Regions from separate parts of the Streptomyces sp. NPDC032126 genome, predicted to be linked through region 3. Evidence: riboswitches for the same ligand, from Rfam matches in the RefSeq annotation. Region 3 holds a riboswitch; each other region holds the start of a gene.
What was found. Region 3 has a riboswitch for cyclic di-AMP ahead of ACZ5NW_RS00505 (M23 family metallopeptidase). Riboswitches for the same ligand answer to the same signal wherever they lie in the genome.
Positions count from the first base shown of each region.

Region 1: linked by a shared signal. The riboswitch ahead of ACZ5NW_RS13030 (M23 family metallopeptidase) and the one ahead of ACZ5NW_RS00505 (M23 family metallopeptidase) in region 3 are both predicted to bind cyclic di-AMP.
Region 2: linked by a shared signal. The riboswitch ahead of ACZ5NW_RS03860 (M23 family metallopeptidase) and the one ahead of ACZ5NW_RS00505 (M23 family metallopeptidase) in region 3 are both predicted to bind cyclic di-AMP.

Region 1 covers NZ_JBVIMA010000003.1:15,335-24,820, forward strand. The annotation lists gene ACZ5NW_RS13005 (MFS transporter) at 455-1,879, shown strand; gene lhgO (L-2-hydroxyglutarate oxidase) at 1,981-3,201, shown strand; gene trmB (tRNA (guanosine(46)-N7)-methyltransferase TrmB) at 3,284-4,111, shown strand; gene ACZ5NW_RS13020 (PrsW family intramembrane metalloprotease) at 4,175-5,497, shown strand; gene ACZ5NW_RS13025 (aldo/keto reductase) at 5,526-6,470, opposite strand; gene ACZ5NW_RS13030 (M23 family metallopeptidase) at 6,540-7,568, opposite strand; cyclic di-AMP (ydaO/yuaA leader) riboswitch at 7,576-7,735, opposite strand; tRNA gene ACZ5NW_RS13035 (tRNA-Met) at 8,052-8,125, opposite strand; gene ACZ5NW_RS13040 (dihydrofolate reductase family protein) at 8,238-9,368, opposite strand; gene ACZ5NW_RS13045 (MarR family winged helix-turn-helix transcriptional regulator) at 9,442-9,486, shown strand, end outside.
Region 2 covers NZ_JBVIMA010000001.1:906,692-916,177, reverse strand. The annotation lists gene ACZ5NW_RS03870 (TetR family transcriptional regulator C-terminal domain-containing protein) at 1-24, shown strand, start outside; gene ACZ5NW_RS03865 (SGNH/GDSL hydrolase family protein) at 603-1,388, opposite strand; gene ACZ5NW_RS03860 (M23 family metallopeptidase) at 1,600-2,523, opposite strand; cyclic di-AMP (ydaO/yuaA leader) riboswitch at 2,528-2,685, opposite strand; gene ACZ5NW_RS03855 (alpha-galactosidase) at 3,004-5,076, opposite strand; gene ACZ5NW_RS03850 (tyrosine-protein phosphatase) at 5,307-6,104, shown strand; gene ACZ5NW_RS03845 (DUF6126 family protein) at 6,132-6,254, opposite strand; gene ACZ5NW_RS03840 (helix-turn-helix domain-containing protein) at 6,251-6,883, opposite strand; gene ACZ5NW_RS03835 (aspartate aminotransferase family protein) at 6,957-8,342, opposite strand; gene dxs (1-deoxy-D-xylulose-5-phosphate synthase) at 8,339-9,486, opposite strand, start outside.
Region 3 covers NZ_JBVIMA010000001.1:121,455-130,940, forward strand. The annotation lists gene ACZ5NW_RS00490 (DNA gyrase/topoisomerase IV subunit A) at 1-1,082, opposite strand, end outside; gene ACZ5NW_RS00495 (M16 family metallopeptidase) at 1,350-2,741, shown strand; gene ACZ5NW_RS00500 (M16 family metallopeptidase) at 2,738-4,126, shown strand; cyclic di-AMP (ydaO/yuaA leader) riboswitch at 4,333-4,501, shown strand; gene ACZ5NW_RS00505 (M23 family metallopeptidase) at 4,515-5,255, shown strand; gene ACZ5NW_RS00510 (GntR family transcriptional regulator) at 5,442-6,137, shown strand; gene ACZ5NW_RS00515 (HPr family phosphocarrier protein) at 6,418-6,699, opposite strand; gene ACZ5NW_RS00520 (bifunctional acetate--CoA ligase family protein/GNAT family N-acetyltransferase) at 6,879-9,486, shown strand, end outside.

The sequences.
Region 1 (9,486 bases), on a different contig from region 3:
GGGCAGGGTCGATTTTCGGCCAAATCGGTTGCGCACAAAGGATCTTGACTATTCGTCATGTCGAACGTGCGCACGCTCCGTGCACAACGGCACGCCCCGCGCGCCACGCGCCAGTCCGGGAGGCGGACTCCGCCTCCCGGACCGTTCCGCCGCCCGCGGGGATGGAGGCGGCGGTGTCCCCCAGCCCACTGGATCCAGTACAGCGGGCCGACCCACGCAAGCCCCATGCAACCGCTCCCCGGATGGCCGGAGAAGAGCGCACGCACGGGCGCACGGCCACACGGCGGGGGCACGCCGCGACGGTCCGTATGTGCACCCGTACTGCCGTACGGACCACAATCCCGCCAACCGGAACAATGCCCCTTAACGCTTGGGATCCGGCGAACTACGCTGGGTTTACGAATGCCGCGTGGTTATGCCACCGCGGCAGCCGTCTGTGTCGAGGGGTGGCGCAATGTCCAGGGAGCAACGCGGGCCGAACGAAAAGCTCGGCGCCGTTCTCGCCCTCGCGGGAATCAGCAACGCAGGACTCGCACGACGCGTCAACGACCTCGGCGCGCAACGCGGGTTGACACTTCGCTACGACAAGACGTCGGTGGCGCGCTGGGTGTCGAAGGGCATGGTGCCGCAGGGCGCCGCGCCGCACCTCATCGCGGCCGCCATCGGCCAGAAGCTCGGCCGCCCGGTGCCCTTGCACGAGATCGGGCTGGCCGACGCGGATCCCGCGCCCGAGGTGGGCCTCGCCTTCCCCAGGGACGTCGGCCAGGCGGTGCGGTCGGCGACCGAGCTGTACCGTCTCGACCTCGCCGGCCGCCGGGCCGGCTCGGGCGGCATCTGGCAGTCGCTCGCGGGTTCGTTCGCAGTGAGCGCATACGCAACGCCCGCCTCGCGCTGGCTGATAACCCCGGCCGACAGCTCGGTGGCGCGCGAGGCGCTCTCCGCGGAGGGCTCCGGCGCACCGATCAAAGTCGGCCACAGCGATGTGCAGAAGCTGCGGGAGGCCGCGGAGGACGCCAGGCGCTGGGACTCCAAGTACGGAGGCGGCGACTGGCGTTCGTCCATGGTGCCGGAGTGCCTGCGGGTGGAGGCGGCGCCGCTGCTGCTCGGGTCGTACTCCGACGAGGTCGGGCGCGCGCTGTTCGGGGCGAGCGCCGAACTGACCCGGCTGGCCGGCTGGATGGCCTTCGACACCGGTCAGCAGGAGGCCGCGCAGCGGTACTACATCCAGGCACTGCGGCTCGCGCGGGCGGCGGCGGACGTGCCGCTCGGGGGGTATGTGCTGGCGTCCATGTCGCTCCAGGCGACATATCGCGGGTTCGGCGACGAGGGTGTCGATCTCGCGCAGGCCGCGCTGGAGCGCAACCGGGGGCTGGCGACGGCCCGGACCATGAGCTTCTTCCGGCTCGTCGAGGCACGGGCACACGCGCGTGCGGGCGACGCACATGCGGCGGGCGCGGCGTTGAAGGCCGCCGAGGGGTGGCTGGAGCGGGCCCGGGACGGTGATCCGGACCCGTCGTGGCTGGGGTTCTACTCCTACGACCGGTTCGCCGCGGACGCCGCCGAGTGCTACCGGGACCTGAAGGCGCCGCGTCAGGTGCGCAGGTTCACCGAGCAGGCGCTGTCCAAGCCGACCGAGGAGTTCGTGCGGTCGCACGGGCTGCGGCTGGTCGTCTCGGCGGTGGCCGAGCTCGAGTCCGGGAACCTGGACGCGGCCTGCGAGCAGGGCGTGCGGGCCGTGGAGGTCGCCGGGCGGATCTCCTCCGCCCGGACCACCGAGTATGTGAAGGATCTGCTGCACCGGCTGGAGCCGTACGGGGACGAACCCCGCGTGGTGGAGCTCCGGGAGCGGGCCCGCCCGCTGCTGATGGCTCCGGCGTAGGGAGCACGCCGGTCCTCATGGCTCCGGCGTAGGGGGCAGACGCCGGTCCTCCCCGGGTTTAAGGGCTCTGTCAGTGGTGCAGTGCACTATCGACGTGGGAGGTGGTGTCCGTGTCTTTGGGGATCGCGTACGACTGCGACGTGCTGGTGATCGGCGGGGGGATCGTCGGGCTGTCCACCGCGTTCGCGATCTCCCGTGCCGCGCCCGGGACCCGGGTGACCGTGCTGGAGAAGGAGCCGGGGCCCGCACGCCATCAGACCGGGCGCAACAGCGGGGTCATCCACAGCGGGATCTACTACCGGCCCGGCTCGCTCAAGGCGCGCTACGGGGTGCGGGGCGCCGCCGAGATGGTCAAATTCTGTGCGGAGTACGACATTCCGCACGCCGTCACCGGCAAGCTGATCGTCGCGACCGAGCGGGAGGAGCTGCCCCGGCTGCACGCGCTCGTGCAGCGCGGCCGGGAGAACGGCATTCCGGTCCGCGAGCTCGGAGCCGCGCAGATCGCGGAGTACGAGCCGGAGGTGCGCGGACTCGCCGCCATACACGTGCGGACGACCGGGATCTGCGACTTCGGCGCCGTCGCACGGCGGCTCGGAGAGGCGTCCGGGGCGGAGATCCGCTACGGCGCGGAGGTCGTCCGGATCGACCGGCGGGCCGGTCTCGGGGTCGCCGTGCGGACCGCGCGCGGGGACGTCGTGCGCGGGCGGGTGCTCGTGAACTGCGCCGGGCTGTACTGCGACGAGATCGCCCGGATGACCGGGGACGAGCCCGAGGTGCGGATCGTGCCGTTCCGTGGCGAGTACTACGAGCTGGTGCGGCCCGATCTGGTGCGGGGGCTGGTGTATCCGGTGCCGGATCCGGCGTTCCCGTTCCTCGGGGTGCATCTCACCCGGGGGATCGACGGAGGCGTGCACGTCGGCCCCAACGCGGTGCCGGCGCTGGCCCGGGAGGGGTACGGCTGGGGGATCGTACGTCCCCGGGAGGTCGCCGGGACCGTGGCGTGGCCCGGGGTGTGGCGGATGGGCCGCCGGCACTGGCGGTACGGGGCCGGGGAGCTGCGGCGGTCGGTGTCCAAGGGGGCGTTCGTGGAGGCGGTGCGGCGCATGCTGCCCGGGGTGGAGGCGCAGGATCTCGTGCGGGCGGGGGCGGGAGTGCGGGCGCAGGCGGTGCTGCGGGACGGCGGTCTGGTGGACGACTTTCTGATACGGGAGGGGGAGCGGGCGATCCACGTGCTGAACGCGCCCTCACCCGCGGCGACGGCTTCCCTGCTGATCGGCAGAGAGGTGGGCCGGAGGGCGTTGGGTGTGCTCGGGGCATCGTGATCGACCCGCTCGCGCACGGTGGGACCCGCTCCAGCGGGACCGACTCGGGCGGCCGGACGGCACCCGTAAAATCGATCCCACTGTGTCTGACTCGTTGAACTCCCCCGAAGCCCCCCGGTCCGCCTCCGCCCCGCGGCATCTTCCCGGTGTGTCCGTGCGGCACACCCGGGCCAAGGGGGAGCCGCGGTTTCCCGACGGGCCCAAGGCCGATCCCGCCGGGTCGCACTTCGAGCGGCGGATCCGGAGTTTCCAGCCGCGGCGCAGCCGGGTGACCGCCGGGCAGGCCGACGCCCTGCAGCGGCTGTGGCCCCAGTGGGGGCTGGACATCGACGGGCAGCGGGTCGTCGACCTCGCCGAACTGTTCGGCGACGACCGCCCCGTCGTGCTGGAGATCGGCTTCGGGATGGGCGAGGCCACCGCGAGGATGGCCGCCGCCGACCCCGACACCAACATCCTCGCCGTCGACGTCCACACCCCCGGCCAGGGCAATCTGCTGGGCCTCGCCGACCGCGGCGGACTCCGGAACGTCCGGGTCGCCAACGGCGACGCGATCATCCTGCTCCGCGAGATGCTCGCCCCCGACTCCCTCGACGGGCTGCGCGTCTACTTCCCCGACCCCTGGCCCAAGAAGCGGCACCACAAGCGGCGGCTGATCCAGCCGGAGTTCCTCACGCTCGCCGCGTCCCGGCTCAGGCCCGGCGCGATCCTGCACTGCGCGACCGACTGGGAGCCGTACGCCGAGCAGATGCTCGACGTGCTGAGCGCCCACCCCGACTTCGACAACACCCAAGCCGACGGCGGGTTCGCGCCCCGGCCCGACTTCCGGCCCCTGACCCGCTTCGAGGGACAGGGACTGGACAAGGGCCATGTGGTGCACGACCTGCTCTTCCGTCGGGTCCAGCACCGCTGACCGATCCCCGCCCCGCTCCCGGCACCATCGCGGGCGCGGCCATCCCTCGTTAGGGTCGATGCCGTGGCCATCAGTCCCCCGTACCCGTCGTACCCGACACCCCCCAGCGGTCCCGCCGGTGACGGTGCTCTTCGGCACGCGCACTGGTGGCAGCGCCGATGGGTGCGGTACGGCGCCCTCATCACCCTGCTCGCGATATCCGGGCTGGTCATTCTCGCCCTCGTGCGGGAACAGACCGGCACCCAGGGCTTCCTCGTCGGGCTCGGGCTCGCCGTCCTGCCCGTACCGCTGCTCATAGCCGCCTTCCGCTGGCTCGACCGGGTCGAGCCCGGGCCCTGGCGCAATCTGATGTTCGCCTTCGCCTGGGGAGCCTGCGCGGCCGCGCTCATCGCGATCGTCGCCAACAGCTTCGCCACCAAGTGGATCGCCACGTCCACCGCCGATCCGGCCAGCGCGGACACGCTCGGTGCGACCGTCATCGCGCCCATCGTGGAGGAGTCCGCCAAGGCGGCCGCCATCCTCCTCGTCTTCCTGTTCCGCAGACGGGACTTCACCGGGATCGTCGACGGCGTGGTGATCGCCGGCATCACCGCCACCGGCTTCGCCTTCACCGAGAACATCCTCTATCTCGGCAACGCCTTCGGCACCGACCAGGTCACCGGCGACAGCGGCATCGCGTCCGTCACCGCCGCCACCTTCTTCGTGCGCGTGATCATGTCCCCCTTCGCGCACCCCCTGTTCACCGTGCTCACCGGCATCGGCTTCGGCATCGCCGCGCTGTCCGCGGAACGGCAGCGGGCGCGGCGGATGCTGCTGCCGCCGGCCGGGCTGCTGCTCGCCATGGGCATGCACGCCCTGTGGAACGGCTCCGCGACCTTCGGCGGGCTCGGGTTCTTCGCCGTCTACGGCGCTTTCATGGTGCCCCTGTTCGCGGTCCTGACCTGGCTGGTCATCTGGACGCGGCAGCGGGAGCTGCAGACCGTGCGCGACGAGCTGCCCGCCTACGCCCTCGCCGGATGGCTGACCCCGGGCGAGCCGGTCGCGCTCGGCTCGATGCGGGCCCGGAAACTCGCCCGCGAGCAGGCCAAGCGGCAGTACGGGAAGCAGGCCGCGCGGGCCGTCGCCGAGTACGAGGCGTACGCGACCTCGCTGGCGTTCCTGCGGCACCGCGGGCGGCTGGGCAATGCCGGCGCGGACTTCGTCGTACGGGAACGGGAGTTGTTGCAGGAGCTGTGGCGGCGCCGCGAGGTCGCCCGCCCGGCCCTCGACTACGCGGCGCGGATCGTCGCGCCGATGCCGGTGCCGGTGGTGCCGTGGCATGGCTACGGGTACCGGTACGGGCAGCCGGCGGCGCCGTATCCCGCGTACAACCCGTATCGCACGTGAACCGGTCTGGACCGAGCGGGCGGGAGGCTTACGCCGATGCCCGCGTCAGGCGGTCCAGTTCGTCGTTCGTCAGGTTCAGGTCCGCCACCCCCAGCAGGGCCGGGAGCTGGTCGGGGACGCGGGCCGAGGCGATCGGGGCCGCCACGCTCGACTGGGCCGCCAGCCAGGCCAGGGCGACGGTGGCCACCGGGACCTCGTGCGCCGCGGAGATCTCGTCCAGGACGGTCAGGACACGGACACCCCGGTCCGATGCGAGATACCTGCCCGCACCCTGGGCCCGGGGGCTGTCCACCGTCGTACCGGGGCGGTACTTGCCGGTGAGGAAGCCCGACGCCAGGGCGTAGTACGGCACCGCGGCCAGGCCCTCGCTGACGGCGAGGTCCTGCAGGGCGCCCTCGTAGGTGTCGCGGGAGACGAGGTTGTAATGGGGCTGGAGGGCCACATACCGGGCGAGGCCCTCCCGGTCGGAGAAGTCCAGGGAGGCCCGCAGCCGCTCGGGGGTGATGTTGGAGGCGGCTATGTGGCGCACCTTGCCCGCCCTCACCAGCTCGTCCAGCGCGCCGATGATCTCCTCGACCGGGATCTCGGGCTTGTCGAAGTGGGTGTAGTACAGGTCGATGCGGTCGGTGCCCAGGCGGCGCAGGGACGCCTCGGCGGCCGCCTTGATGTTGGCCGCGGACAGGCCCGGGAAGTCGGGGTGCTGGCTGACCTTGGTGGCGATGATGATGTCGTCGCGGTTGCCGCGGGCCCGCACCCAGTTGCCGATGATCGTCTCGGACTCGCCGCCGCTGTTGCCGTCGACCCACGCGGAGTAGGAGTCGGCGGTGTCGACGAAGTTGCCTCCGGCGGCCGCGTAGGCGTCGAGGACGGCGAAGGAGGCCGCCTCGTCGGCGGTCCATCCGAAGACGTTGCCGCCGAGGGCGAGCGGGAAGACCTCAAGGTCCGAGGAGCCGAGCTTGCGCAGAGAAGTCATGCTCAGCTGCAACGGCCGTACCGTGAGCCGCTATTCCGCTATTCCGCTCTTCCGACAGCGGGGCGTGGCTCAGGGGTTGAGGCCCTTGCCACGCAGCCAGGCCATCGGGTCGATGCCGTCGGACTGGCCGTCCGGGTGGACTTCCAGGTGCAGGTGCGGGCCGGTCACGTTGCCGGTCGCGCCCACGCGGCCGATGACGTCACCGGTGCCGACCTTCTGGCCGACGCTCACGCTGATCGACGACTGGTGGCAGAACCACAGCTGGGTGCCGTCGTCGAGGGTGAGGATCGTGCGGTAGCCGTAGGAGCCGGCCCAGCCCGCCTCGGTGATCGTGCCGCCGTGGATGGCCTTGATCAGGGTGCCGGTGGGGGCGGCGAAGTCGAGGCCGGTGTGGTAGCCGGAGGACCACATCGAGCCGGCCTGGCCGAAGGTCGAGGTGATCGTGTACGACGAGGTCGGCAGCGTGTACTGCTTGGCCAGCGCGGCGAGGCGCTCGGCCTCGGCCTTCTTGGCGGCCTCCGCGTCGGCCTGCTTCTTCGCGGCGGCGGCCGCGGCGTCGGCCTGCTGCTTGGCCTGGGCGGCGGCGTCGGCCTCCGCCTTGGCCGCGGCGGCGTCGGCGGCGGCGAGGGTCTTGGTGTCGACCTGGGTCTGCTGCGACTCGGCCTGCGCCATGATCCGGTTGCGCAGGGCCTCGCCGGCGTCGGCGGAGCCCTCGGCGCTGTCGTCCGCGGTGGCGGCGAAGCTGCTCAGGGTCGGCGCGCTGTCCTGGGGCTCCTCGTCGTCGGAGATGAGGGAGCCGACGGAGGGCAGGTCGGGAAGGGAGATGGAGACCGGCGGCTTGCCGGTGTTGGCGCTGGCCATGCCGCCCGCGCCGACGGCGGCGATGACGCCGACGCCGAGAACCGTGGAGCTGCGGGCGAGTCCGCCGCGCTGCTTGGCGACGCGGTGCCGGCCACGCACGGGGCGAAGGGAGTCCGCGGTGGGGTTCCACTCCTCCCAGGGGCCCTCGTCGGTGCGATAGCTGCCGTAGCCGAAGGTCTCGGTGACCCGCGGAGTCGGCGCGAGCGGGGCTTCTGGGGCAGGCCGGTTGGACGCCACGCGGGCGTACTCCTTTCCTTCCGTCGCCTACCGGGTTAGCTGACGGGTTCGGAGCGGGAAGGTCTCCTACGCGCGTAAACCGGCCGTTGTCGCACGGCGGTGTCCGCGTGATTCACCCCAAGGTGGTGGTTCCCCGGTTCCCTTGCGGGATTCGGCGCGTGCGCACGGAGCCATCTCTTGTGACGGCTGGGACGACCGCGCTGCGTTATCGAACGTTAATAGACCTGGGGGCCGGTTTCCAAGCTGTTCGACTTGATCAACTACATTTTTGGCCTGGACTTTCATGCCAGGACCGGTGAAAAACGGGCGAGTTGACCCGGCATCGAGGCCGCATCAGGAGTCTCACGGTTTTTGATGGTGACTCAGATGTTATGCGGAGGGGCGTCGCACGGTCACGATGCGTGAGGAGGAGCCGGTCACGGCACGCGCTGAGAAAACACCGAGGGCCGGAACCCTTTTCGGATTCCGGCCCTCGGCCTTCAGTAGCGGGGACAGGATTTGAACCTGCGACCTCTGGGTTATGAGCCCAGCGAGCTACCGAGCTGCTCCACCCCGCGTCGGTGAAACCAGCATACGTCATGCGGGGGACGGAAAGCGAAACGGCTCGGTGAGGCGCGGGTCACGCCGGGAGACAGCGGGCGCGCGGGGTGGACGACGGGGGTGAGCCGGTCACCCCAGGAGGTGCGCGTTCGGCCTCTTCGCGGTGGGCTCGTGCTCCGGGAGGACGACCACCTCGACGCCCCGCGCCGCCAGCAGCCCGCTTCCATCGGCCGCCGTGACGAACGTGTCCGGCTCGCGCCAGGCCGTCACCACCCGGCGTACGCCCGCCCGCAGGATCAGTTCGGCGCACGGTGCGGGGCGGGAGGCGCGGTGGGCGCAGGGCTCCAGGCTGCTGTAGACCGTCGCCGTGGGCAGCCGGGGGTCGGCGGGGTCGATCTTGGCCAGGGCCGCCTCCTCGGCGTGGACCACCGGGTCGCCGGACTCGCGGGAGTGGCCGCGGGCCAGTTCGGTGCCGTCCGCCGCGACGACCACCGCGCCCACGCTGAACGCGGTCGGGGAGGGCGGGCACAGGTCCGCCAGCTCGCAGGCCACGGCCAGCCAGTGGTGGTCGGCGGCGTGGGCCAGCGGGCCGGGACCGGGGGCGGTCGGCTCGTAGCGCATGAGGACCACGTCCTCGATCCGGCGGGTCTCCACCAGGCGCAGTCGGCCCGGCTGGTAGGCGCCGGGGCCGAAGAGGCGGGGGGCGTCCGGCGTGCCGACGAAGAGGGGGGCCAGGACCAGCTGGAGTTCGTCCGCCAGGCCCTCCTGGAGGAGCTGGGTGTGGACGGTGCCGCCGCCCTCGACCATGAGCCGGCGGACACCCCTGGCCTCGTACAGGTGCTCCAGCAGGGGGCGCCAGCCCACCTCCGGGCCCAGCGCGACCACGTCCGCCGCGACCGGCGTCCGGCTCAGCCGCTCCGCGCCCTTGTCCGTCGTACAGACGAGCTTGTCGCCGCCCGTGTGCCAGAAGTTGGCGGACGGGTCCAGGTCGCCCGAGGCGCTGACGGTGACCTTGAGCGGGTACTCCGGGCGGCCCTCGGCCACGCGGGCGGCGCGGCGGTCCGGGGAGTTGACCAGCAGGCGCGGGTTGTCGGCGCGGATCGTGCCGGCGCCGATCAGAATGGCGTCGACGGAGGCGCGGACCTCGTCGACGCGGTCGAAGTCGGCGGGGCTGGACAGCAGCAGCCGGTCGGGGCCGGTGTCGTCGAGGTAGCCGTCGAGGGAGACGGCGGCGGACAGCAGGACGTACGGGTACGGCATCGGCGCGGCTTCCCTCGGGCGGTGGACGGAACACGGTCTTGGTTCAAGTTTGAAACAAACCTACACTGGAGGCATGACGACCCGCTGGCTCACCCCCGAGGAGCAGCGCGCCTGGCGC
Region 2 (9,486 bases), 790 kb from region 3:
GGGTCGACCGCACGGGAGAGCTGAGCGGGCCGCCGGACCGAAACCCGGCGGCACCCCTCCTGTGCGGCCGCCCTACGCGCGCGGTCGCCGTTCCCGTGCGGTCGCCCCCACCCGTGTGGTCGCCCCACATGCTCGGTCGCCCAAGCTGCGCGGTCACCCCGCGTGCCCGGTCGCCATTCCCGTGCGGTCGCCCCACCTGCCCGGTCGGCCCCACGTGCCCGATCGCCCAAGCTGCGCGGTCACCCCAGCCGCCCGGTCGGCCCACCTGCCCGGTCGCCTCTCCCGTGTGGTCGCCCCACGTGCCCGGTCGCCCAAGCTGCGCGGTCACCCCAGCCGCCCGGTCGGCCCACCTGCCCGGTCGCCTCTCCCGTGCGGTCGCCTCACCTGCCCGGTCGGTCCCACGTGCCCGATCGCCCAAGCTGCGCGGTCACCCCAGCCGCCCGGTCGGCCCACCTGCCCGGTCGCCTCTCCCGTGCGGTCGCCCCACCTGCGTGGTCGCCCCACATGCCCGGTCGGCCCCACCTGCGCGGTCGCCGTTCCCGTGCGGTCGCCCCATCTGCCCGGTCGGCCCCACCCGTGTGGTGGCCGGAGGCCGGGTGTGCTCAGGCCACTGCCGCGATCCGCATCTTGATGTCGTCCGGGGACAGTGCGCCCTTGGCGGTCACATGGTCGCCGGAGGACTCCCCACGCAGCCGGCGCCCGATCCACGGCACCAGGTATTCGCGCGCCCAGTGCACGTCGTCCTTGCGGACCTCCAGGGTGCCGCGCGGCGGGAGCGGCGGCCAGGGCTGCTCGGGGTCGGCCGGGACCTCCAGGCCGAGGGCCTGGCCGGCGCGCAGCGCCACGCGCGTGTGCCCCTCCGGGGAGAGGTGCAGGCGGTCGTCGTCCCAGGCCCGGCGGTCCTGGACGGACTTCAGGGACCACAGGTCCAGGACGGGACAGCCGTACCGGTCGGCGATGGCGCGGACGTGCCCGTTGTAGGTGGCGATCCGGCCGCGCAGGTGCTTGAGCACGGGGACGCCACGGGTGTCGAAGCCGGTGGTCACCAGGACCGTGCCGGCCACCTCGGTCAGGGACGCGATCGCGCGCTCGAAGCGCTCGGCGACCTCGTCGGGGTCGGTGCCGGGACGGATGATGTCGTTGCCGCCCGCGCAGAAGGACACGAGGTCCGGCGCGAGTTCGAGCGCGCGCGGGAGCTGGTCGGCCATGATCTGGTCGAGCAGCTTCCCGCGCACGGCGAGATTGATGTATTGGAAGTCGCCTTCGGGCCGCCGGTCGGCGAGAAGCACCGCGAGCCGGTCGGCCCAGCCGACGAACGCCCCGTCGGGGCCGGGGTCGCCGACGCCCTCGGTGAAGCTGTCCCCCACCGCCACGTACGACCCGATCACTGATCTGTTGTCACTCTTCGAATCGTCTGCCACAGCGGTTCATGATTCCCCTTCGAATGTGACCTACGCGACCGTAGGCGAGGGTTGACGGACGGTGAGATAGGCCACTGCCAAAGAGTTGCCAAGGGGGGAATACACCGAAGGCCGGACCCAGGGGATGGAGTCCGGCCTTCGGTGGCGTGGGTCGGGCCCGAGCGGCCCGGGGGGTGGGTCAGCCGACGCTGACGCCGTGCGCGCGGAGGTAGGCGACCGGGTCGACGTCGGAGCCGTAGTCGGGGGTCGTACGGATCTCGAAGTGCAGGTGCGGGCCGGTCACGTTGCCGGTCGCGCCGGACAGGCCGACCTGCTGGCCCGCGCTGACCGTCTGGCCGGCCGAGACGGAGAGCTGCGAGAGGTGGGCGTACTGCGCGTAGTAGCCGTCGGCGAGCTTGATGACGACCTGGTTGCCGTACGCGCCGCCCCAGCCCGCGGAGACGACCGTGCCCGCGCCGACCGCCTTGAGGGAGGTGCCGGTCGGGACGACGAAGTCGACGCCGGTGTGGTAGCCGCTGGCCCACATGCTGCCCGGGGTGCGGTAGGCGGTGCCGACGGTGGCGCCGGAGACGGGGGCGGTGAACCCGTTGGAGACGGTTTCGGCCGCCGCGGCCCGGGCGGTCGTCGACTGCTGCGCCGACTTCTGCGCCTTCTTCGCGGAGGACTTCGCCGTGGACGCCGAGGTGTGGGAGGTCTTCGCGGTGGAGCCGGCGGCCTTCTTGCCGAGCGACAGCTTGAGGCCGGGGTGGATCAGCGAGGGGTCGTTGCCGACGACCTCGCGGTTGTCCCGGTACAGCTTCTGCCAGCCGCCGCTCACATGCTGCTCGTCGGCGATCTTCGAGAGGTAGTCGCCGGAGCGGACGGTGTAGGTCCGCGCGACGGCCTTCTTCTCGGTGCTCTTCTTCTCCGCCTTCTGCGCGGCCGGAGCGGCCTGGACGGCCTTCGCCGCTACGGAGGAGACCGGCTGCGCGGCCGGCGCGGCCTGGGCGCCGGTGGCCCCGATGAGCGGAAGGGCGAGCGCGGCGCCGCCGGTTCCGGCGACGGCGAGAGTACGGGTGAAGCGCAGGGACTTCGGACGGCGGTGCTTACCCTTCGCGGGCATGGCGAATTCCTCTCCGGCGCCTGCGAGGTGAGCTGTCGGGTGCGGGCTGGAGATGCCCGGCCGTGCCATGGCACGACTTGACCCCTAGCCGTTCCGGAGACCGGAACAGGCGGTTGTACCTGTGGGTCCCCCGCTCCTGCCGGGCACGGGTGAGTGTGTGCGGATTCCGGACAGCGGCAGGATTCGGCGTTCCGTCCGGATTGGTGGCGAACGTAAGCGACCAAGACGCACGGAAACAAGCAGAGGTTGCACGGGCCGGGCTTTTCTCTTGATCAGCTGGGAGAATTCCCGGTCACCCTGCGTCAATCAGAGGGAATGCGCTCGCGCCAAATACCTTGGAAAGAAACATGAATTACGTGAACATGACGCGCGACGCTGGGTCACGGATATGACGATGCTCACGTGACACCGCTCCAGATGCCCCTATTCCAGAGCGACTTGGAATAAGGGCATCGATTTCGGCTAATACGGACAGAAGTCTCAGATGCGGCGCAGTCGGAGAACCGTCGCATCGAGATCACCGCGCAGCCCGGTCCGCAGTCCGTGATGCAGCAAAAGCGCACCTCGATGCACTTCGCCCGTTTCGAGGCATTCGTACGACGCCGTCGGGTCCAGGCCCTTCAGTCGCAGCGCCGGCACCGGCTCGCCGTAGCGCTGGGCCTCCAGCCAGGCGAGGACGACGGCGTCGCCCCCGCGCACGTACTGCACGGCGCTCAGCCCGCCCTGCGGAGGCCGCAGCCGGTAGAGGTCGCCGTGCTGCACCAGGGGCCGGATCTCCTTGTAGAGGGCCACCCACTCCCCGGCCTCGGCGAGCTCCTCCTCGCTCCACTCGGCGAGGTCGCCACCGACTCCGAGCACCCCGGCCATCGCGCTGACGAAGCGGAAGCGCAGCGAGCTCACCCTGCCGTTGAGCTGGGTGTTCGGGCTGTCGGTGACCCAGGCGGCCATGACCCGGGCGGGGTGGATCTGGCTGAAGCCGTGCTGGATGGCGAGCCGGTCGAGCGGGTCGGTGTTGTCGGAGGTCCACACCTGGTCCGTGCGGCTCATGATCCCGAGGTCGATCCGTCCGCCGCCGCCCGAGCACGACTCGAAGGCGACGCCGGGGTGGGCCTGCCGGAGCCGGTCCAGCAGGGCGTACAGCGCGCGGACATGGTCGATCCACAGGCGCTGCGGGTAGGGGTCGCCCGGCCAGCCGGCGTCGGTGAAGCAGCGGTTGAAGTCCCACTTCACATAGTCGATCGGAGCGCTGGAGAGCAGGGTGTCGAGCCGCTCCCAGAGGTACTCCTGGACGTCCTCGCGCGCGAGGTTGAGCACGAGCTGATTGCGGAACTCCGTCCGCTTTCGTCCCGGTTGGTACTGCACCCAGTCGGGGTGCGCCCGGTACAGATCGCTGTCCGGGTTGACCATCTCGGGCTCGACCCAGATGCCGAACCGCATGCCGAGCGCGTGCACATAGTCCGCGAGCGGCTTGAGGCCGGAGGGGAAGCGGTCGGGGTTGGGAGTCCAGTCACCGAGGCCGGCGCGGTCGCTGGTGCGGGCGCCGAACCAGCCGTCGTCGACGACGAACAGCTCCACGCCGATCGCCGCGGCCCGGCGGGCGAGCGTGGCCTGCTGTTCCTCGGAGATGTCGAAGGTCGTGGCCTCCCAGGAGTTGAACAGCACCGGCCGGTCCTGGTCGGCGTCCGGGATGACATGGGCGCGCTGATAGGCGTGCCAGGCGCGGCTCGCCCCGCCGAAGCCGGCGTCGCTCCACAGTCCGGCGAAGACGGGCGTGGTGAAGGACTCCCCGGGCGTGAGACGCAGCAGACCCGAGTCGTCGTACCCGGCGCCGCCGGTGATCTGTACGCGCGCGTCGGGGAGTTGGGCGACGGCGATCCGCCAGGAGCCGGACCAGCCGAGCGCGCAGCCGTAGACCTCGCCGCGCTCCTCGGTGGCGTCGGTGTCCAGGGCGACCCAGGGCAGGTGCTGGTGGCCGGTGTGACCGCGCCGGCTGCCGATGACCTTCTCGCCGTAGGTGAGGGGTGCCCGGGTGAGCCGGGACTCCGCGGCCCAGCGTCCGTGCAGCTGGGACAGCCGCCAGTCGGCGCGCTCGGGCAGTGTCCAGGTGGCGGAGTCGGCCCGCAGCAGCTCCAGGGGCCGTTCCCCGTCGTTGGCGAGCGTCACCCACCGCTCCACGACGTCCTCGCGCATCCGGTAGTGCAGGGTGACCGCGAGTCCCGCGTCCCGGAAGCGCAGGCGCAGTTCGTCACCCTCGGTCTCGTGCCCCTCGTAGCGCCACTCGGTGCCGCGGCGTTCCCCGGTCCGCACGGACAGGGCCGGGCGGACGAAGCGGGGGCCGCCCTCCACCGGGTACTCCTCGTGTCCGTCGAGGGCGGATTCGAAGGGCCGCTCGTCGGGCAGCGGGCGCGCGGCCAGGGCCTCGGCGTCGGCCGCGGTGATGCGCGGGCCCCAGTGCAGGTGCACGAGCACGTCGTCTCCGGTGACATGGAGCGCGTAGCTGCTCGTGGGCCCCGACAGGAGCCAGGTACGGCCGTTCGCGACGGTCTCGGGCATGGAACCCCCACTGATCCGAACAGGTGCGATCAAACTCCAACATCATCGAGCGTGGGGGGCCCGCACGGCAACGCCTGTGGACAACTCTTCATCCGGTTTGAACCCGATGTCGGACATCCGTTCTCCGACACAGGGACAAACGTTGCCTCAGGAAGCCATGTCGTATGGTCGAGGGGGTCGCGTCGGCCACCTGAGCCGCGCCGGCCGCGACCGACTGGGAGGGAGACCCCGTGACGCAGCAGATCCCCTCGACCGAGCCCGAACTGGCAGGCGTGCGCAACTTCCGTGACGTGGGCGGCCTGCCGACCGTGGACGGACGGCGGGTGCGGCACGGCGTGCTGTTCCGCAGCGGCCACCTCGCGCACGCGACCGAGGACGACGCCGCCTTCCTGTCGTCGCTGGGGCTGCACACGATCTTCGACTTCCGCAACGCGGCGGACCAGAAGCTGGAGGGCCCGGACGTCGAGCTGCCGGGCGTGCGCAATGTGAACCTGCCGCTGTCCGACCCGGCGGACGGCGCGGAGTTCTGGAAGATGGTCCGCGACGGCGACATCGACCAGCTGCGCGCGCTCCTCGGCGACGGCAAGGCCGCGAACCGGATGATCGCCTCCTACCGCATGATCATCAAGGAGCGCACGGCCGAGCACACGCGCGTGCTGCACGCGCTCGCCGAGGACAGCGTCCCGGCTCTGATGCACTGCGCGGCCGGCAAGGACCGCGCGGGTCTGTCCATCGCGGTGACGCTGCTCGCGCTCGACGTGGAGCGCGAGGCGATCATCGCCGACTACCTGGAGTCCAACGCCAAGCACCGCCGCTACAAGGTGCGCCGCAGCGCCACCGGCGCCGACGCCTACTCCCCCGAGGTCATGGAACTGCTCGGCCCGCTCTTCGACGCGCGCGCGGAGTATCTGACGGCGGCCTTCGACACGATCGAGGAGACCTGGGGCGGCGTCGGCGCCTATCTGGAGCAAGGCCTGGGGCTCACCCCGGAGCGCCGGGAGCGGCTGCGCGAGCGCCTGCTCGACTGACCCGCGAAGGGCCGGATCCCGCCGAGGTCACTGCTGGGCGCCGAGCTCGAACAGCAGCCAGATGAAGGCGGCGAAGAGGTGCCCCACCGCGATGTAGATGATGAGCCGCACCCACAGGGCGCGCGGGAACTTCTCCTCCAGGTCGCTCATGGCGTCTCTCGCATCTCTCCAGGGGTCGGCCCCAGGCACAGCGCGGCCGTGGGGCTCTGCAACAGGGTGTGAACGAACAGCAGCTCGACCCCGTCGGGGTCCTGAGCCGCGATGCGGTGCGGGGTCAGCGAGTCGAAGTGCGCGCTGTCCCCCGGACCGAGCCGGTGCGCGGCGTCCCCGAGGCGCAGGTCGAGGCGACCCTTGAGGACGTACAGCCACTCCTCGCCGGGATGCACGCGCACCATGTCGCCCTGCGCGCCGTACGGCACCCGTACGCGCAGGGCCTGCATCCCGCGCCCGGGCGCGCCGGCCTGCCAGTACGTCCAGCCGCCGGCCTCGGTGGGTTCCATGGCGGCGGCGCGCACTACGGCGTCCCGGTCGGCGACCGTCTCGCCCAGCAGCTCCGAAACAGTCGTACCGTAGATGCGAGCGAGGGCGAGCAGCATCGGCAGGGAGGGCTGGCGCTGCCCGGTCTCCAGACGGGAGAGATGGGCGGGCGACAGCCCGGCCTCGCGGGCCGCGGCCTCCAGGGTGAGGGCGGCGCGGCGGCGCAGGGCACGCAGCTGCGGGGCCATGGCGGGCAGGACACCCCCGGCTTCCGCCGAGGGCTCCCTCGCGGAGGAGTTCATGCCTCCATTCAGCCGCACGCTTACCTCTGGGGCAAATTACTTGCCTCAGAGGCAAAAGGGTCGGCCGGCACCGTCAGCGGTTGGCGACCGCCTGCTTGATCAGCGTCTTGCCGAAGTCCCACATCAGCCCGCCGCCGCTGTGCGCGTCGTCCATCACCTCGGTGAACGCGTCGACGAACCGGTCCACGTCCGCCTCACCGATGATCAGGGGCGGGATCAGCTTGATCACCTCCAGGTGGTCGCCGGAGACCTGGGTGAGGATCCGGTGCCGCTGGAGCAGCGGGACGACCACCATCTGGGCGAACAGTCCCTTGCGGGCGGCCTGCAGCATGGCCCAGCGGCTGCGCAGCCTCAGCGAGGCCGGCTTGCCGAACTCGATGCCGATCATCAGACCGCGGCCCCGGACGTCGGCGAGCAGCTCGTACTTCCCGGTCAGCGCGGCGAGCCGGGACCTCAGCCGCTCCCCGGTGGCCCGGACGCCCGCGACGATCTGGTCGTTCTCCATGACCGACAGCACCGCGAGCCCGGCCGCCATGGCCTGCGCGTTGGAGCCGAAGCTGGCCGAGTGGACCAGCACCCGGTCCATGGACGAGTAGACCTTCTTGAAGATCCAGTCCTTGCCGAGGGTCGCGCCCACCGGCACATAGCCGCCGGAGAGCGCCTTGGCCACGCACACCAGATCGGGCTCCACGCCGTCCTCGTGCTGGTAGGCGTAGAAGTCGCCGGTGCGGCCGAGGCCGGTCTGCACCTCGTCGGCGATGAGCAGCGCCTTGTGCCGGTGCAGCAGCTCCTGGGCCGCGCGCAGATAGCCTGGCGGCGCCTCGTGCACGCCCTTGCCCTGGATCGGCTCGACGATCAGGGCGGCCACGTCGCCCTTCTTCACCTCCCGCGCCAGCGCGTCGAGGTCGCCGAGCGGTACGGCCGTGTCGGGCAGGAGGGGCGCGAAGCCGTCCCGGAAGCCGCTCTCGCCGTTGACCGAGAGCGAGCCGGTGGTCAGCCCGTGGAAGGCGTGGTCGCAGTAGAGGACGCGGGGCTTGCCGGTGGCGTACCGGGCGAACTTCAGCGCGGTCTCGACCGCCTCCGTCCCGCTGTTGCCGAAGAACACCCGGTCCAGGTGTGGGCTGTGGGCGAGCAGCTTCTCGGCGAGCAGCCCGGGCAGCGGCTGGCAGTCGAAGCGGGTGAGGTCGGGGAGGTCGAGGTCGAGGACGTCGTGCAGGGCCTTGCGGACGACCGGGTGGTGGCGGCCCAGGCCCATGACCCCGAACCCGGCGAGCATGTCCAGGTAGTCGTTGCCGTCGGCGTCCCAGAAGTGGGCGCCCTCGGCCCGCTCGTAGACCTTGTCGAAGCCGATGGTGTGCAGCATGCGCGGCAGTTGGTGGTTGAGGTATCTGCCGTGCAGCTCGTAGCGCTCGGCTCCGCGCTCGGCGAGCAGCGCGCCGAGGTCGAACTCGCTGGTCATTCCTTCTCCTTGACGGTACCGCCGGCCGGATCCCGGAGCGCGGGACTCGAACCGATGGCCCCCGCGATCTCCACGGGTGTGAGGCCGATGTCGGCCAGGACCTCGCCGCGTTTGGCGTGGGCGAGGAACTGCTCCGGGATGCCGAACCGCCGTACGGGCACGTCCACGTCGGCGTCGCCCAGCGCGAGGGCCACGGCGGACCCGACGCCGGCCGCCCTGCTGTTGTCCTCCACGACGGCCACCAGGCGGTGCTCGGCGGCCAGACCCGGCAGGGCCGGATCGACCGGCTTCACCCAGCGGGGGTCGACGACGGTGCAGCCGATGCCGCGCGCCGTCAGCAGCTCGGCGGCCTGAAGGCACACCGGGGCCATGACGCCGACGGCCACCAGCAGGACGTCCGGCCGCTCGCCCCGGTGCAGCACGTCCATGCCGCCGACCCGGTCGAGGGCGGGGATGTCCGGGCCGACCGACTCCTTGGGGAAGCGGATCAGGGTCGGCGCGTCGTCCACGGCGACCGCCTCGCGCAGCTGGGCGCGCAACTGGTCGGCGTCGCGCGGCGCGGCGATCCTCAGGCCGGGCACGACCTGGAGGATCGACATGTCCCACATGCCGTTGTGGGAGGGCCCGTCGACGCCGGTCACCCCGGCCCGGTCCAGGACGAAGGTCACCCCGCAGCGGTGCAGGGCCACGTCCATCAGCAGCTGGTCGAAGGCGCGGTTGAGGAAGGTGGCGTAGACGGCGACGACGGGGTGCAGCCCGCCGGTGGCGAGGCCGGCCGCGCTGACCGTCGCGTGCTGTTCGGCGATGCCGACGTCCCAGACCCGCCCCGGGAAGCGGGCGGCGAACTTGCCGAGGCCGACCGGGTGCAGCATGGCCGCCGTGATCGCCACGACGTCGTCGCGCTCCTCGCCGATCCGGACGATCTCGTCGCCGAACACCGACGTCCAGGACGGACCGCTGGACGGGGTGAGCGGCTCGCAGGTCACCGGGTCCATCACGCCGACGGCGTGGAAGTGGTCCTCCTCGTGCGCGAGGGCGGGTTCATAGCCGCGCCCCTTGGTCGTGAGGCAGTGCACCAGGACCGGTCCGTGGAAGCGCTTGGCGCGCCGCAGCGCGGACTCCACGGCCTTGATGTCGTGGCCGT
Region 3 (9,486 bases):
TCCTTCAGGCCCAGCGTGAGCGGCTGGCCGTCCACCAGCGCCACGTTGTTGATGCCGAAGGACTCCTCCATCGGCGTCAGCTTGTAGAGCTGCTCCAGGACCGCCTCCGGCACGAAGCCGTTCTTGATCTCGATGACCAGGCGCAGGCCGTGCTCGCGGTCCGTGAGGTCCTTGACGTCCGCGATGCCCTGGATCTTCTTCGAGCCGACCAGGTCCTTGATCTTGGCGATGACCTTCTCGGGGCCGACCGCGAAGGGCAGCTCGGTGATGACGAGGCCCTTGCGGCGGGCCGTCACGTTCTCGACGGACACCGTGGCGCGGATCTTGAAGGTGCCACGGCCCGTCTCGTACGCGTCGCGGATGCCGGCCAGGCCGACGATGCGGCCGCCCGTCGGCAGGTCGGGGCCCGGGACGAACTTCATCAGGGCGTCCAGGTCCGCGTTCGGGTAGCGGATCAGATGGCGGGCGGCCGCGACGACCTCGCCCAGATTGTGCGGCGGCATGTTCGTGGCCATGCCGACCGCGATGCCCGAGGAGCCGTTGACCAGCAGGTTCGGGAAGGCGGCGGGCAGCGCCACCGGCTCCTGCTCCTGGCCGTCGTAGTTCGGCGTGAAGTCGACCGTGTCCTCGTCGATCGACTCGGTCATCAGGCTCGTCGCCTGCGCCTGACGGCACTCGGTGTACCGCATGGCGGCCGGCGGGTCGTCGTTGCCCAGCGAGCCGAAGTTGCCGTGGCCGTCGACGAGCGGCACACGCATCGAGAAGGGCTGCGCCATGCGCACCAGCGCGTCGTAGATCGACGCGTCGCCGTGCGGGTGCAGCTTGCCCATGACCTCGCCGACCACGCGCGCGCACTTCACGTAACCGCGGTCGGGGCGCAGGCCCATCTCGTTCATCTGGTACACGATGCGGCGGTGCACCGGCTTGAGACCGTCGCGGGCGTCCGGAAGCGCGCGGGAGTAGATGACCGAGTACGCGTACTCGAGGAAGGAGCCCTGCATCTCGTCGACGACGTCGATGTCGAGGATCTTCTCCTCGAAGGCGTCGTCGGGCGGCGGGGTCTTCGTGCTGCGGCGGGCCATCGCTGCCGGCTCCTTGCTGAAGCGTGTGACGGGATCTGACGCGGACCATTGTGGACCGTGGCACTGACAACCCGGGCCAGGACCCGGTCACGGCCGCCCGGCCCGGCTCGCGGGATCACCTCCCCGCGGCTGCCCGCAGGCTACGCGATCCGCTCTCGGCGTATGTCCCGCGGGAACTTCGCCGACTGTCCGCACGCTTGCATACAGTGACAGGACCGGCAGGAAATCCGCGGTTCGATGACCGCGTCAGCGATCGAAGGGACGTACATGCCCATGGGTCACACGGCCACAGCCCAGGCAGGCTCCGGGGGCCTGACAGCGACCGAGCACCGCCTGGCCAACGGCCTGCGCGTGGTGCTCTCAGAGGACCACCTGACCCCGGTCGCGGCGGTGTGCCTCTGGTACGACGTCGGTTCGCGCCACGAAGTCAAGGGGCGTACCGGCCTTGCTCACCTTTTCGAGCACTTGATGTTCCAGGGCTCCGCCCAGGTCAAGGGCAACGGTCACTTCGAGCTGGTGCAGGGCGCCGGCGGCTCGCTCAACGGCACCACCAGCTTCGAGCGCACCAACTACTTCGAGACCATGCCCGCCCACCAGCTGGAGCTCGCCCTCTGGCTGGAGGCCGACCGCATGGGCTCCCTGCTGGCCGCCCTGGACGACGAGTCGATGGAGAACCAGCGCGACGTCGTGAAGAACGAGCGCCGCCAGCGCTACGACAACGTCCCCTACGGCACGGCGTTCGAGCGGCTGACCGCCATGGTCTACCCCGACGGCCACCCCTACCACCACACGCCGATCGGCTCCATGGCCGACCTGGACGCGGCCACGCTGGAGGACGCCCGCACGTTCTTCCGCACCTACTACGCGCCCAACAACGCCGTCCTGTCCGTCGTCGGCGACATCGATCCAGAGCAGACGCTCGCCTGGATCGAGAAGTACTTCGGCTCCATCGCCACGCACGACGGCAAGCCCGCGCCGCGCGACGGCACGCTGCCCGAGATCATCGGCGAGCAGCTGCGCGAGGTCGTCGAGGAGGAGGTCCCGGCCCGCGCCCTGATGGCCGCCTACCGCCTGCCCGCCGACGGCACGCGCGCGTGCGACGCCGCCGACCTCGCCCTCACCGTCCTCGGCGGCGGCGAGTCCTCCCGCCTCTACAACCGCCTGGTGCGCCGCGACCGTACGGCGGTGGCGGCCGGCTTCGGTCTGCTGCGGCTCGCCGGGGCGCCCTCCCTGGGCTGGCTGGACGTGAAGACGTCCGGTGACGTCGAGGTGCCGGTCATCGAGTCCGCCATCGACGAGGAGCTCGCCCGCTTCGCCGCGGAGGGCCCCACGACCGAGGAGATGGAGCGCGCCCAGGCCCAGTTGGAGCGCGAGTGGCTGGACCGCCTGGGCACGGTCGCCGGCCGCGCCGACGAACTGTGCCGGTACGCCGTGCTGTTCGGCGACCCGCAGCTCGCCCTGACCGCCGTCCAGCGCGTGCTGGACATCACGCCCGAGGAGGTGCGCGAGGTCGCCCAGGCCCGCCTGCGCCCCGACAACCGCGCGGTGCTGGTCTACGAGCCGATCGCCCCGGAGCACGTCGAGGACGTGGAAGGCACCGAAGACCCGGAGTCCGCGGCCACCGTGGAAGCCGACGACAACGAGGAGGCGGCCAAGTGACCGAGCTCGCCACGATGGAGTTCCACCCCCGGCCGCAGGCGGGCGAGGCCAAGCCGTGGGCGTTCCCGGCCCCCGAGCGCGCCACGCTCGACAACGGCCTGACGGTCCTGCACTGCCACCGCCCCGGCCAGCGGCTCGTCGCCGTGGAGGTCCTCCTCGACGCCCCCCTGGACGCCGAGCCGGCCGGCCTCGACGGTGTCGCCACGATCATGGCGCGGGCCTTCTCCGAGGGCACCGACAAGTACTCCGCCGAGGAGTTCGCCGCCGAGCTGGAGCGCTGCGGAGCCACGCTCGACGCCCACGCCGATCACCCCGGCGTCCGGCTCAGCCTGGAGGTGCCGGTCTCCCGTCTGCCCAAGGCGCTCGGGCTGCTCTCCGACGCCCTCAGGGCGCCCGCCTTCGCCGACAGCGAGATCGAGCGCCTGGTGCGCAACCGCCTCGACGAGATCCCGCACGAGCTGGCCAACCCGTCCCGGCGGGCCGCCAAGGAGCTCTCCAAGGAGCTGTTCCCGGCGACCGCGCGCATGTCGCGGCCGCGCCAGGGCACCGTGGAGACGGTCGAGGCCATCGACTCCGCCGCCGTGCGCGCCTTCTACGAGAGGCACGTCCGTCCCGCCACCGCCACCGCCGTGGTCGTCGGCGACCTCACCGACGTCGACCTCACCGCGCTCCTCGACGACACCCTGGGCGACTGGAGGGGCTCCGCGGGCACCCCCCGGCCCGTGCCGCCGGTGACCGCCGACGACACCGGCCGCGTGATCATCGTGGACCGGCCCGGCGCCGTCCAGACGCAGCTGCTGATCGGCCGGATCGGTCCCGACCGGCACGCGCGCGTGTGGCCCGCGCAGGTGCTCGGCACGTACTGCCTCGGCGGCACCCTCACCTCCCGGCTGGACCGCGTCCTGCGCGAGGAGAAGGGCTACACCTACGGCGTGCGCGCGTTCGGCCAGGTGCTGCGCTCCGCGCCGGACGGTTCGGGCGCCGCGATGCTCGCCATCAGCGGCTCCGTCGACACGCCCAACACCGGCCCCGCGCTCGCGGACCTGTGGACGGTGCTGCGCACGCTCGCCGAGGGCGGACTGACCGACGCCGAGCGCGATGTCGCGGTGCAGAACCTCGTCGGCGTGGCGCCGCTGAAGTACGAGACGGCCGCCGCCGTCGCGGGCACGCTGGCCGACCAGGTCGAGCAGCACCTGCCCGACGACTACCAGGCGACGCTCTACCAGCAGCTCGCCGCCACCGGCACCGTCGAGGCCACCGCGGCGGCCGTGAGCGCCTTCCCGGTGGACCGGCTGGTGACGGTCCTCGTCGGTGACGCCGCGCAGATCAAGGAGCCCGTCGCGGCCCTCGGCATCGGCGAGGTGAAGGTCGTAGCGGCCGAGTAGCCCGTGAAGGGGCCCCGGCGGACGGACGCGTCCTCCGGGGCCCCTTGATGTCCAACGATGTCCGAAGACAACCGAATTGGGGGAGAGATTGCCTGTCTGACCTGTGGCATGCGCTACAAAAGCCCCACTCCGTTTGGGAATCGAAGGGCGCGGCCTCTAGCGTCGTCCGGGCTGTTCGTCAGGCAGTGCGCCGCGCCCGCGGCACCGGACAGTCATCGCCGAGTCCCCGTACGGCGCGAGCCAGGGGAGCCGGGGACCCACTTGTGCAGTCCCTGGGGTGAATCGGGCGCCCGCGTGTGAAGGCGAGGGGGCCCGTAGGAGACCTTCCTGCTCCGAACCCGTCAGCTAACCCGGTAGGCGAGAGGGAAGGAAAGGACCGCTCGACTTCATGGCGTTCAGCTGCGCCACCGGTAAGCACCGTCGTCCCAGCCGGATGAAGCGCACCACCGCCCGCGCGGCGGGCATCGCGGCGCTCACCACCACCGGCGTCATGGCCACCGTGGCCTCCCCGGCCCTCGCCGCCGAGACCTCCGCCGAGCAGACCGGGCTGATCCCCGTCGTCGCCGTGAACGACGACGCCGCCCAGCAGATCGACGACCAGGCCGCCGCCCAGAAGCAGGCCGCCGATCAGGAGATCGCCCGCCAGAAGGCCGTCGCCAGGGCCAAGGCGGAGCGCCTGGCCAAGGAGCGCGCCGCCCGCGAGGCCGAGCGCCGGCGCCTCAACGCCTACGTGCTGCCGATCACCGGCTCCTACATCTCCACCGGCTACAGCGCCGGCGGCTCCCTTTGGTCCTCCGGCAGCCACACCGGCGTCGACTTCCACGCCGCGAGCGGCACTCCCGTGCACGCGGTCGGCTCCGGCACGGTCGTCGAGGCGGGCTGGGGCGGTGCCTACGGCAACCAGGTCGTGATCCGCATGGATGACGGCACGTACACCCAGTACGGCCATCTGTCGTCCATCGGCGTGTCCGTGGGCCAGCGGGTCACCCCGGGCCAGCGCATCGGCCACTCCGGCGCGACCGGCAACGCCACCGGGCCGCACCTGCACTTCGAGGCCCGCACCACCCCGGAATACGGCTCGGACATCGACCCGGTCGCCTACCTCCGCAAGCACGGCGTGAACGTCTGACGACGGACGGCGACAGATCGTACGGCCCCGGCTCTCCGAGCCGGGGCTTTCGTCGTTTCGGACGCCCCGCTGTCCAAAAAATATCCATGGATTCCGGCCCGCCATCGGAAATTCCGGCTCATTGCATTAGAGTCGCTGAACACGTCTATCGTCGACGTTTCACGGGGATTAATGCGGAGGTCGGTCATGCGCGTTCCTGCGCACTCGGTGTGCACGGCCATTCGGGACGACATCGTCGCGGGTGTCTACGAGCGCGGCAGCCGGCTCACCGAAGAACTCCTCGCGCGCCGCTACGGCGTCTCGCGCGTCCCCGTCCGTGAGGCGCTGCGCACGCTGGAGGCGGAGGGCTTCGTCGTCACCCGGCGGCACGCGGGCGCGTGCGTGGCCGAGCCGACCGAGCAGGAGGCCGCCGACCTGCTGGAGATGCGGCTGCTCCTGGAGCCGCTCGGTGCCTCCCGGGCCGCCCAGCGGCGCACCGAGGCCCATCTGAAGGTCCTGCGCGGCCTCGTCCGGCTGGGTCAGGAGCGGGCCAGGAGGGGCAACAGCGAGGATCTGCGCTCGCTGGGCGGCTGGTTCCACGAGACGCTCGCCCAGGCCTCCGGCAGCCAGGCCCTGGCGTCGACGCTCACCCAGCTCCGCCACAAGATCGCCTGGATGTACTCCGTGGAGGCCCCCGCCAGCCCGGTGGACTCCTGGGCGGAGCACGGCGCGATCGTGGACGCGGTGGCGCGCGGCGACGGCGAGCGCGCGCGTGCGGTCACGGCGCTGCACACCGAGCGTTCGACCCTCGCCCACCGGTTGCGTTTTTCCGGCGGCGGCGACCGCGCCGACCGTGTGAGGACTTCGCAACATCCCGTAAACATCTCGGGCCTGCGGCATTAACACGAGGGCCGTATACAAAGAAGAGATATTCCGTGGGCGTGTATTCGCACTGCCTTTTTTCGCGTGCGCCGTGAATTCCCGGTCGCGCGCCTTCCGTATGCCCGCGCGCCGATTTTCGCGTATGCCCCGGGTAATTCCCCGCAGGGCGGCGGCGAAGACCGAAAACGGCCGTCCGAGCCGCCCGGTGACAGCAGGAACGGCCGAGCCGCGGCGCCGGAGAAACGGCCGAGCCGCGCCACCCGGGGAGGGTGACGCGGCTCAGCCGTTGCCGGGAGCGGGCTCAGACGGTCTCGGGAAGCTCCTCAAGACCCTCGGAGACCAGCTTCGCCAGACGGTCGAGGGCGATGTCCGCGCCCTCGGCGTCGGAGGCGAGGACGATCTCCTCGCCACCCTGGGCGCCCAGGCCCAGGACGGCCAGCATGGAGGCCGCGTTGACGGGGTTGCCGTCGGCCTTGGCGATCGTCACGGGGACCCCTGCGGCCGTGGCGGCCCGGACGAAGATGGAAGCGGGGCGGGCGTGAAGGCCCTCGGCCCAGCCGACGTTGACGCGGCGCTCAGCCATGTGATGCTGCCCTTCAGGTTCTCAGGGTTGTCTAGACCAGTGTTCCACATCGTGACGCGTGCCCGAAGGGGTCGTTCGACCCCTTCGGGAGTGGCTGTCGGGCCGCGGCCTCGGACCGACGTTCGTCCTCCACAGACTGCCTCGCGCCGTTGTCGTACGCGAGCCGTACTCTGGGCCCCATGCAGAGCGCGACGGATCGGCAGGAGTACCCCGCCCACTGGGAAGCCGACGTGGTGCTGCGCGACGGCGGCACCGCGCGCATCCGCCCGATCACCGTCGACGACGCCGAGCGCCTGGTCAGCTTCTACGAGCAGGTGTCGGACGAGTCGAAGTACTACCGCTTCTTCGCGCCCTACCCGCGCCTGTCCGCCAAGGACGTCCACCGCTTCACGCACCACGACTTTGTGGACCGGGTGGGACTCGCGGCCACGGTCGGCGGCGAGTTCATCGCCACCGTACGCTATGACCGCATCGGTGCCGACGGTATGGCCGCCTCCGCGCCGGCCGACGAGGCCGAGGTCGCCTTCCTCGTCCAGGACGCCCACCAGGGCCGCGGCGTCGCCTCCGCCCTCCTGGAGCACATCGCGGCGGTCGCCCGCGAGCGCGGCATCCGCCGCTTCGCCGCCGAGGTGCTCCCCGCCAACACCAAGATGATCAAGGTGTTCACCGACGCCGGCTACACCCAGAAGCGCAGCTTCGAGGACGGCGTGGTCCGCCTGGAGTTCGGCCTCGAACCCACCGAGCGGTCCCTCGCCGTGCAGCGCGCGCGGGAGCAGCGCGCCGAGGCCCGTTCCGTACGACGGCTGCTGGTGCCCGGATCGGTCGCCGTGGTCGGCACCGGCCGCACCCCCGGCGGCGTCGGCCGCGGCATCCTGGACAACCTCAGGGAGGCCGGCTTCACGGGCCGCCTGCACGCGGTGAACAAGGCGTTCCCCGAGGACCTCAAGGAACTCGACGGCGTGCCCGCCCACCGCTCCGTGCGCGAGATCGACGGCCCCGTCGACGTGGCGGTCGTCGCCGTCCCGGCCGACCGCGTGCCCGAGGTCGTCACCGAGTGCGGCGAACACGGCGTGCAGGGCCTCGTCGTGGTCTCCGCCGGCTATGCGGAGAGCGGACCCGACGGGCGCGAGCGCCAGCGCGCCCTGGTCCGCCACGCGCGCGCGTACGGGATGCGGATCATCGGCCCGAACGCCTTCGGCATCATCAACACCTCCCCCGAGGTGCGCCTCAACGCCTCGCTCGCCCCCGAGATGCCCCGCCCCGGCCGGATCGGCCTGTTCGCCCAGTCCGGAGCCATCGGCATCGCCCTGCTCTCCCGCCTCCACCGGCGCGGCGGCGGTGTCACCGGCGTCACCGGCGTCTCGACCTTCGTCTCGTCCGGCAACCGCGCGGACGTCTCCGGCAACGACGTCGTGCAGTACTGGTACGACGACCCGGACACCGACGTCGCCCTGATGTACCTGGAGTCCATCGGCAACCCGCGCAAGTTCACCCGCCTCGCCCGGCGCACGGCGGCGGTCAAGCCCCTCGTCGTCGTCCAGGGCGCCGCCCCCCAGGGCCACGCCGTACGCGCCACGCGGCTGCCCCACGCGACCGTCTCCGCGCTGCTGCGCCAGGCCGGGGTGATCCGCGTCGACACCATCACAGAGCTCGTCGACACGGGCCTGCTGCTCGCCCGCCAGCCCCTCCCGGCCGGCCCGCGCGTGGCGATCCTCGGCAACTCCGAGTCCCTCGGCGTGCTGACCTACGACGCCTGCCTCTCGGAAGGACTGCGGCCGCAGCCGCCGCTCGACCTGACGACCCAGGCGTCGGCGGACGACTTCCACGCCGCGCTCTCGCGCGCGCTGTCCGACGACACGTGCGACGCGGTCGTGGTGACGGCCATCCCCGCGATCGGGGAGACGTCGCCCGGCGACGCGGAGCTGGCGGAGGCCCTGCGGTCCGCGGCGGCACAGGCGCCGGGCAAGCCGGTCCTGGTGGTGCACGTGGAGCTCGGCGGGCTGGCGCAGGCGCTGTCGGCGGCGACGAGCACGGCCCCGCAGACCGCCGCGAAGACACCCGCACCGCCCCTCGGCGCGGCGGGCGGTACCCAGCCCGTCCGCCCCGGGGACGGCTCCCAGGGCCGCACGGCACCGGCGGAGGAGAGCCGGCCCGCCGCGGCGCCCACCACCCGACTCATCCCCGCCTACCCCGCCGCCGAACGGGCCGTGCGGGCCCTGTCCGAGGCCGTGAAGTACGCCCAGTGGCGGCGGGACGTCGCCGAGCCCGGCAAGGTGCCCGAATACGAGGACATCGACGAGAAGGGCGCCGCCCGGCTGATCGACGGGCTGCTCGCGCGCGGGCAGGGACTCACCCTCGGCACCGACGACACGTGCGAACTGCTCGGCCGCTACGGCATCCGGCTCCGCCGGGCCGTCCCCGCACCCACGCCCGACGACGCCGTACGCGCCGCGCGCGACATCGGCTATCCGGTCGCCCTCAAGGCCTCCGCCCCGCACCTGCGCCACCGCGCCGACCTGGGCGGCGTACGCCTCGACCTCGCGGACGAGGAGCAACTGCGCCGGGCCTACGGCGAATTGACCGACCTGTTCGGGCAGCCTCAGGAGCTGCGGCCGGTCGTGCAGGCGATGGCCCCGCGCGGCGTCGACACCGTCGTACGGGCCGTGATCGATCCGGCGGCCGGAGCGGTGCTCTCCTTCGGCCTCGCCGGAGCCGCCTCCCAGCTGCTCGACGACACCGCCCACCGCCTGATCCCGGTCACCGACCGCGACGCGACCTCGCTGATCC